2 regions of the Streptomyces sp. NPDC034111 genome follow, and region 2 is predicted to be linked to the other one. Evidence: riboswitches for the same ligand, from Rfam matches in the RefSeq annotation. Region 2 holds a riboswitch; the other holds the start of a gene.
The links. Region 2 has a riboswitch for cobalamin ahead of ACZ55A_RS18815 (ribonucleoside-diphosphate reductase subunit alpha). Riboswitches for the same ligand answer to the same signal wherever they lie in the genome.
Positions count from the first base shown of each region.

Region 1: it holds a riboswitch for cobalamin, as region 2 does, so the genes downstream of both, ACZ55A_RS00345 (cobalamin biosynthesis protein) here and ACZ55A_RS18815 (ribonucleoside-diphosphate reductase subunit alpha) in region 2, are expected to answer to the same signal.

Region 1 is NZ_JBVIST010000001.1:64,779-67,979, reverse strand. Features, by position in the region: gene ACZ55A_RS00350 (cobyric acid synthase) at 1-193, opposite strand, end outside; gene ACZ55A_RS00345 (cobalamin biosynthesis protein) at 190-1,155, opposite strand; cobalamin riboswitch at 1,285-1,417, opposite strand; gene ACZ55A_RS00340 (hypothetical protein) at 1,622-2,053, shown strand; gene ACZ55A_RS00335 (caspase family protein) at 2,059-3,201, shown strand, end outside.
Region 2 is NZ_JBVIST010000007.1:131,480-134,680, forward strand. Features, by position in the region: gene ACZ55A_RS18815 (ribonucleoside-diphosphate reductase subunit alpha) at 1-1,167, opposite strand, end outside; cobalamin riboswitch at 1,325-1,471, opposite strand; gene mctP (monocarboxylate uptake permease MctP) at 1,690-3,201, opposite strand, start outside.

The DNA.
Region 1 (3,201 bases), on a different contig from region 2:
TGACGAACGAATTGAGCGACATGTTCTGGGCCTTGAACGGCGCCACGCGTACGCCCTGCCGGGCCAGCCAGCGGCAGATCCCCGCCGTGACCACGCTCTTGCCGGCGTCGGACGTCGTTCCGGCCACCAGCAGGCCACCGCCGGCGCCCGCACCGGACGCCGGCCCCCTTTGCCCGTTGTCCCGCCCGTTCACCGGTGTCTCCTTCTGCTCCTGCGCCGTGCCGCGCCCACTGCCAGCCGCCCCGCCACGGTCGCCGCCAGCGCCAGCGCGCCGACCCGCCGTGAGAGCCGTACCGCCCGCTCGATGTCGTCCGCGACGGGCGGCCGTGCCGCGCCGTTGAGCACCGGGCGGTGTTCGACCCGCCCGCCGTACGCCAGCGTGCCGCCCAGCCGTACGCCCAGCGCGCCCGCGAACGATGCCTCCACCGGGCCCGCGTTGGGGCTCGGGTGCGCGGCGCCGTCCGCCCGCCAGGCCCGCAGCGCGCCGCGCCGGTCGGGGCCGGCGAGCACGGTCAGGGCGGCGGTCAGCCGGGAGCCGGGCCATCCGGCGAGGTCGTCGAGCCGTGCGGAGGCCCAGCCGAAGCGGCGGTAGCGGGGCGACTTGTGACCGACCATCGCGTCGAGGGTGTTGACCGCGCGGAACGCCACCAGGCCGGGCACCCCGCCGAGCGCGCCCCACACCAGGGCGCCGACCACGGCGTCCGAGGTGTTCTCGGCGACCGACTCCACCACCGCGCGGGCCATCTGCGGCCCGTCCAGCGCCTGCGGATCGCGCCCGCACAGATGCGGCAGCCGCTCCCGTGCCACGTCCAGATCGCCGACGGTGAGCGCCCCGCCGAGGGCGCGTGCCTCGCGTCCGAGCGAGGTGCCGCCCAGGACGGCCCAGACCGTCGCCGCGGTCAGCGCGGTGCGGGCGCCGTGGTGGTGCCGTAGGGCGCGCTGGAGTACGGCGGCAGCGGCGGCGGCGCCGCCCGCGCACAGCACGGCATGGGCCGCCCCGTATCCGCGGTGGTCGCGCCAGAGCCGGCGTTCGACGGCGGCGGCGGCCCGGCCGAACGCGGCCACCGGATGGCCGCGCCGTGGATCCGCCGCGATCAGGTCGCCGAGGAAGCCGAGGGCCGCGCCGCACGCATATCCCGCGTGTTCGCCGCGCATCGGGTCAGCCTGCCGTCAGGCCTCGAAGGAGCCCTGCGGCAGCGGGCAGTGGAGCTCTCGAACGGCGGCCGGGCATGGCGGTATGTCCTCACTCAGGGTCCGCGCCCTGGCTCGACGTGACGGCGACCAGAGTCTCCTGGCTCCCGGATCGGCGTGACCTCCGGCCTTCCAGCCCGTACGGGGTACGGGCCGTGGCCCTCGTCGGAGGAACGCTCCCCGGTGACAGTGGCGGGACCGCGCCGGATTCGCACCGGACTTCCTCTGCTGTCGCCGATTGGCCCGGGCAGTCCACCACGCCCCGCGAAGGCCCGTCAACTCACCCTTGACCTGCGGTGCTGTGCCGCGGCAGGCGCTGTGGCGGACGCCACAGGGTGGTTGTGGCGTCACACACGGTTGCCCGCGCCCCTGATCCCGCGTCACTATCTGGCGTACGGCGGCGAAGGGGCCGCCGGAAGGGGGCTGGGGGATGCCGGAGAGCACCGGGCGTCAGGAGATCCGTATCCGGGTCACGGGCACGAACAATCCGCAGCAGGACGTCGACGACCTCCGGGCGTGGCTGGAGCGTGAACCCTGGCTCGGCAGCAGGGAGCACTCCTGGGAGCACCGGCCACGGCCCGCCGAGGAGGCGGACGCCGCGGACGGTCCCGGCGCGGGCGATATGGCCGTGGGGGTGGACGATCTGATCCTGGTGATCGTGGGCGCGGCCGCCGCCGAGGTCACCAAGGGGCTGGGCATCGCGCTGCGGGAGTGGCTGCGGCGCCGTAAGGAGGAGCGCGCCGAGGGCGAGGTGCCCGCCGTCGACGTCGCCGCGGGCGGTGCGGTGCACCCGGTCGGCGAGCCCGGACGCCCCGATCCCGGCAGTCCCGCGCAGGAGAGCGGCAGCACCGGCGAGGACTGACCCGGATGTCCGAATACGACGCGCGGGGCAAGGTCAACCGGGCGCTGCTGATCGCTGTCCACGACTACGCCACGCTGACCGGTCTGCCCGCGGTGGAGGACAACCCCACGGAGCTGCGGCGTGCGCTGACCGCCACCGATCTGTTCACCGCCGGCGAGGTCACCCTGTGCCGTCCGCACGAGCCGTGGGAGCTGAGCCAGGCGCTCAAGGCCGCCGCGGACGAGGCGCGCGGTCTGCTGCTGGTGCACTTCTCCGGCCACGGCTGGGTCGGCAGTGACGGCGGCGATCTGCGGCTGATGGTCGGTGCGTCGGTGCCCCGGCAGAGCCACACCACCGTCTCCTGGCAGGACGTGGTGCTCTCCTGTCTCGACAGCGCCCGGGCCGAGCGCGTCGTCATCGTCCTGGAGTGCTGCTACGCGGGCAATGCGGGCGGAGCCTTCCACTCCCACCGCAAGCCGATGTCGCTGCTGATGGCCGCCCAGCCCAACCGCCGGATCTTCAGCGGTGCGGAGCCGGCCGGCGGCACCCTCTTCACCCGAGCCATGGTGCAGATCCTCGAACACGGCATCCCCGGAAGGCGGTTCGTCACCTTCGAGGACCTGGTACGGGAGCTGCGGGTACGGCTCGCCGGTGAGCGCACGCCGATGGGCGACGTATGGGAGCCCCGTTCGGCGAAGCAGAACACCGTCGACGATGTCGTGCTGTCCTTCGCCACCCCCGAGGTGCCGCTGCCCACCCCGCCGCGGATCCGCTTACGCCGCTGGTCCAACCAGCATCTGCGGCCCCGGCTGAAGCCGCTGCTCGCGCTCTGCGCCGTCCTCGCCCTCACCGCCACCGCACTGACCGTGCTGCCTCTGCTGCGGCCGCAGCCGCCCTGCCCGCCCGCCCTCGAACTGCGGCTGCTCACCGCCCCGGAGGCCGAACCGGCCCTGCGCCAGGCGGCGTTCGCCTATGAGATGTCCGAGCTCAACACCCGTCCGCTGCACGGCGAGAGCGATCTGCCCGCCGGCTGCCGGCGGGCCCAGATCACCGTCTACTCCGCCGCCAGGGACCAGATCGACCAGGGCTTCGCCGCCGCCGGGCGCTGGCAGGGCGAGGCCAAGGGCACCGGAGGGGGACCGCCGGACGGCAAGGGTGCCGGCAAGGGC
Region 2 (3,201 bases):
CTCGCCCCACAGGTCCACCAGCTCCGGGACGTCCGAGGGCGAGAACAGCGACCAGTCGGTGTCCGCCTCGACCCGGCGCATGAACTCGTCGGGGATCCAGTGCGCGATGTTCAGGTTGTGGGTACGGCGGGCCTCCTCACCGGTGTTGTCGCGCAGCTCCAGGAACTCCTCGATGTCCGCGTGCCAGGTCTCCAGGTACACACAGGCGGCGCCCTTGCGCCGGCCGCCCTGGTTCACGGCCGCGACCGAGGCGTCCAGCGTGCGCAGGAAGGGCACGATGCCGTTGGAGTGCCCGTTGGTGCCGCGGATCAGCGAACCGCGGGCGCGGATGCGGGAGTACGAGAGGCCGATGCCGCCGGCGTGCTTGGAGAGCCGGGCGACCTGGTGGTACCGGTCGTAGATCGAGTCCAGCTCGTCCAGCGGAGAGTCCAGCAGGTAGCAGGACGACATCTGGGGGTGGCGGGTACCGGAGTTGAAGAGGGTGGGGGAGGAGGGCAGGTACGACAGCGAGCTGGTCAGACGGTAGAGCTCGGCGACATCGGCCACGGCCCGCTCGGTGTGGTCCTCGGCCAGGCCGCAGGCCACCCGCAGCAGGAAGTGCTGGGGGGTCTCGATGACCTGACGGGTGGTGGGGTGGCGCAGCAGGTAGCGCGAGTGCAGCGTACGCAGTCCGAAGTACCCGAACCGGTCGTCGGCCCCGTCCGTGAGCGCCTGGTCGACCAGCGCGTCCAGCCGCCCGGCGTGCGTCCGTACGAACTCCGCGGTCTCATCGGCGATCAGCCCCTCGCGGTGGCCGACCTCGATGGAGGCGGAGAAGGCGACCGCCCCCTGTGCGGCCGCCTCCTCCGAGATCGAGAGGGTGAGCAGCCGCGCGGCGAGCTTGGAGTACTGCGGCTCGTCGCCGATCAGACCGGCCGCGGCCTCGATGGCCAGCGACCGCAGTTCGGCCTCGTCGGAGCCCGCGTGCCGGCCGCGCAGGGCGGCGGCGGCCACCTTGCCGGGGTCGGTCGCGGTCAGGTCCTCGGTCAGCTCGGTCAGGGTGCGCAGCAGCGCAACACCCGGACCGTCCTGTCCGTCCTCGCCCGGCCCGGCGGGGGTTCCAGGCGTGACCACGGCAGGCGGCACGACCTCGGCGTCTGACGCGGGCTCCGTTGGCGCGATGGTCACGTGATGCTCTCCCTCACTCGGCGGGGGCCAGGAGGGGGGCGACGGGCGCACGCGGGCATGCGGCACCCCATGACGATCAGGGGTGCGCGGGCACACCGCGCGGCGTCCACCGGCCCATCCCTCGGGGCCCGGACGTATCGACGTCCACACCCATGGCGGTGCGGACGTACCGTCGGCAGGTCCTCGGACTACACGGGCGCGCGAGAGGCCGTCATCAGGCCACCGGCGCGCTCCCACACCGTTGCGGGACAGTTCCGGATTCGCACCGGATTCCCCTGCGGCGACAGCGAGGACGAGCATACATGTGGTGGTGGCCCCTCAGGCGCACCCCCACATCTAGTGTGTCGAGAGTGATCACGCGGTGTCTGTCAGTGGCCTCGTCCCGCGCCTCCCGGCCCCGTGGGCCGCATGCGCGAAACCGAGCGGTCGAAGGACCGGGCGAACTGGCCCCGCCGGCACGCCAACGGGCCGCCGCACCCCCGAAGGGACGCGACGGCCCGTTGGTGAAGAGCGGCCGGTGGCTCAGTGACCGGCCGGCGACCCTGCCGTGGCCGGGGGCAGTTCGACGGTGACGCCCTTGTCGCCGGCGTCCGCGGTGTAGTCGGAGGGGCTGGTCTCGTCGGGGCCGTCGGGGGCCTTCATGGCCTTCAGGGCGAGGGTGAGGACCACCGTGACCACGACGTTCAGGACGAAGGCCGTCAGGCCGATGTAGCCGATCTCACCGATGCCGGGGATCTCCTTGCTGGAGCCGCCGAAGTGGGCCTGCGTCGGGCTGGCGACGCCGTAGGCGGCGAGGGTGCCGTAGAGCATGCCGGCCGCCCAGCCGGTCAGCAGCGCCCAGCGGTGGAACCAGCGGGTGAACAGGCCGCCGACCAGCGACGGCATGGTCTGGAGGATCCAGATGCCGCCCAGCAGCTGGAAGTTGATGGCGACGGTCTTGTCCATGGTGAGGACGAAGACCAGGGCGCCGACCTTGACCAGCAGGGAGACGAGCTTGGCGACCTTGTGCTCCTGCTCGGGCGTGGCGGCCGGCTTGAGGAAGTCCTTGTAGACGTTGCGGGTGAACAGGTTGGCCGCGGCGATCGACATGATGGCCGCGGGCACCAGCGCGCCGATGCCGATCGCGGCGAACGCCACACCCGAGAACCAGCTGGGGAACATGTCCTCGAACAGCTGCGGGATGGCCAGCTGCGGATTGCCCTGGATATCCGTACCGGCCGTGATCGCCATGAAGCCGAGCAGCGCCAGCAGACCCAGCATCAGGGAGTACAGCGGCAGGATCGTGGTGTTGCGGCGGATGACGTTGCGGCTGCGGGAGGACAGCGTGGCCGTGATGGAGTGCGGGTACATGAACAGGGCCAGCGCCGAGCCGAGGGCCAGCGTGGCGTACGCCCACTGGGCGTTGGGGCCGCTGGTGAGCTCGCCCCGCGGTTTGCCGGGCACGGGCCCGGGCTGGGCGAGCGCCTCGCCCGCCGCGTCGAAGATGTGCCCGAATCCGCCCAGCTTGATCGGGATGTAGATGATCGCCACGGCGATGACCAGGTAGATCAGGCCGTCCTTGACGAACGCGATGAGCGCGGGGGCACGCAGGCCGGAGGAGTACGTGTAGGCAGCCAGCACCGCGAAGGCGATCAGCAGCGGCAGGTCCTTGACGAACCAGTTGGTGTGTTCGCCGCCGCCGATGCCCATCACGTCCAGGACCGCCTGGATGCCGACCAGTTGGAGCGCGATGTACGGCATCGTGGCGAGGATGCCGGTCAGCGCCACGGCCAGCGACAGTCCCTTGGAGCCGAAGCGGCCGCGGACGAAGTCCGAGGTGGTGACGTAGCCGTGCTTGTGCGAGACCGACCACAGGCGCGGGAGGAAGGTGAAGATCAGCGGGTAGACGAGGATCGTGTACGGGACGGCGAAGAAGCCGGCGGCGCCCGCCGTGTAGATCGCCGCCGGGACGGCCACGAAGGTGTACGCGGTGTAGAGGTCACCGCCCAGCAGGAACCAGGTGATCCAGGTGCCGAAGCTGCGTCCGCCCAGGCC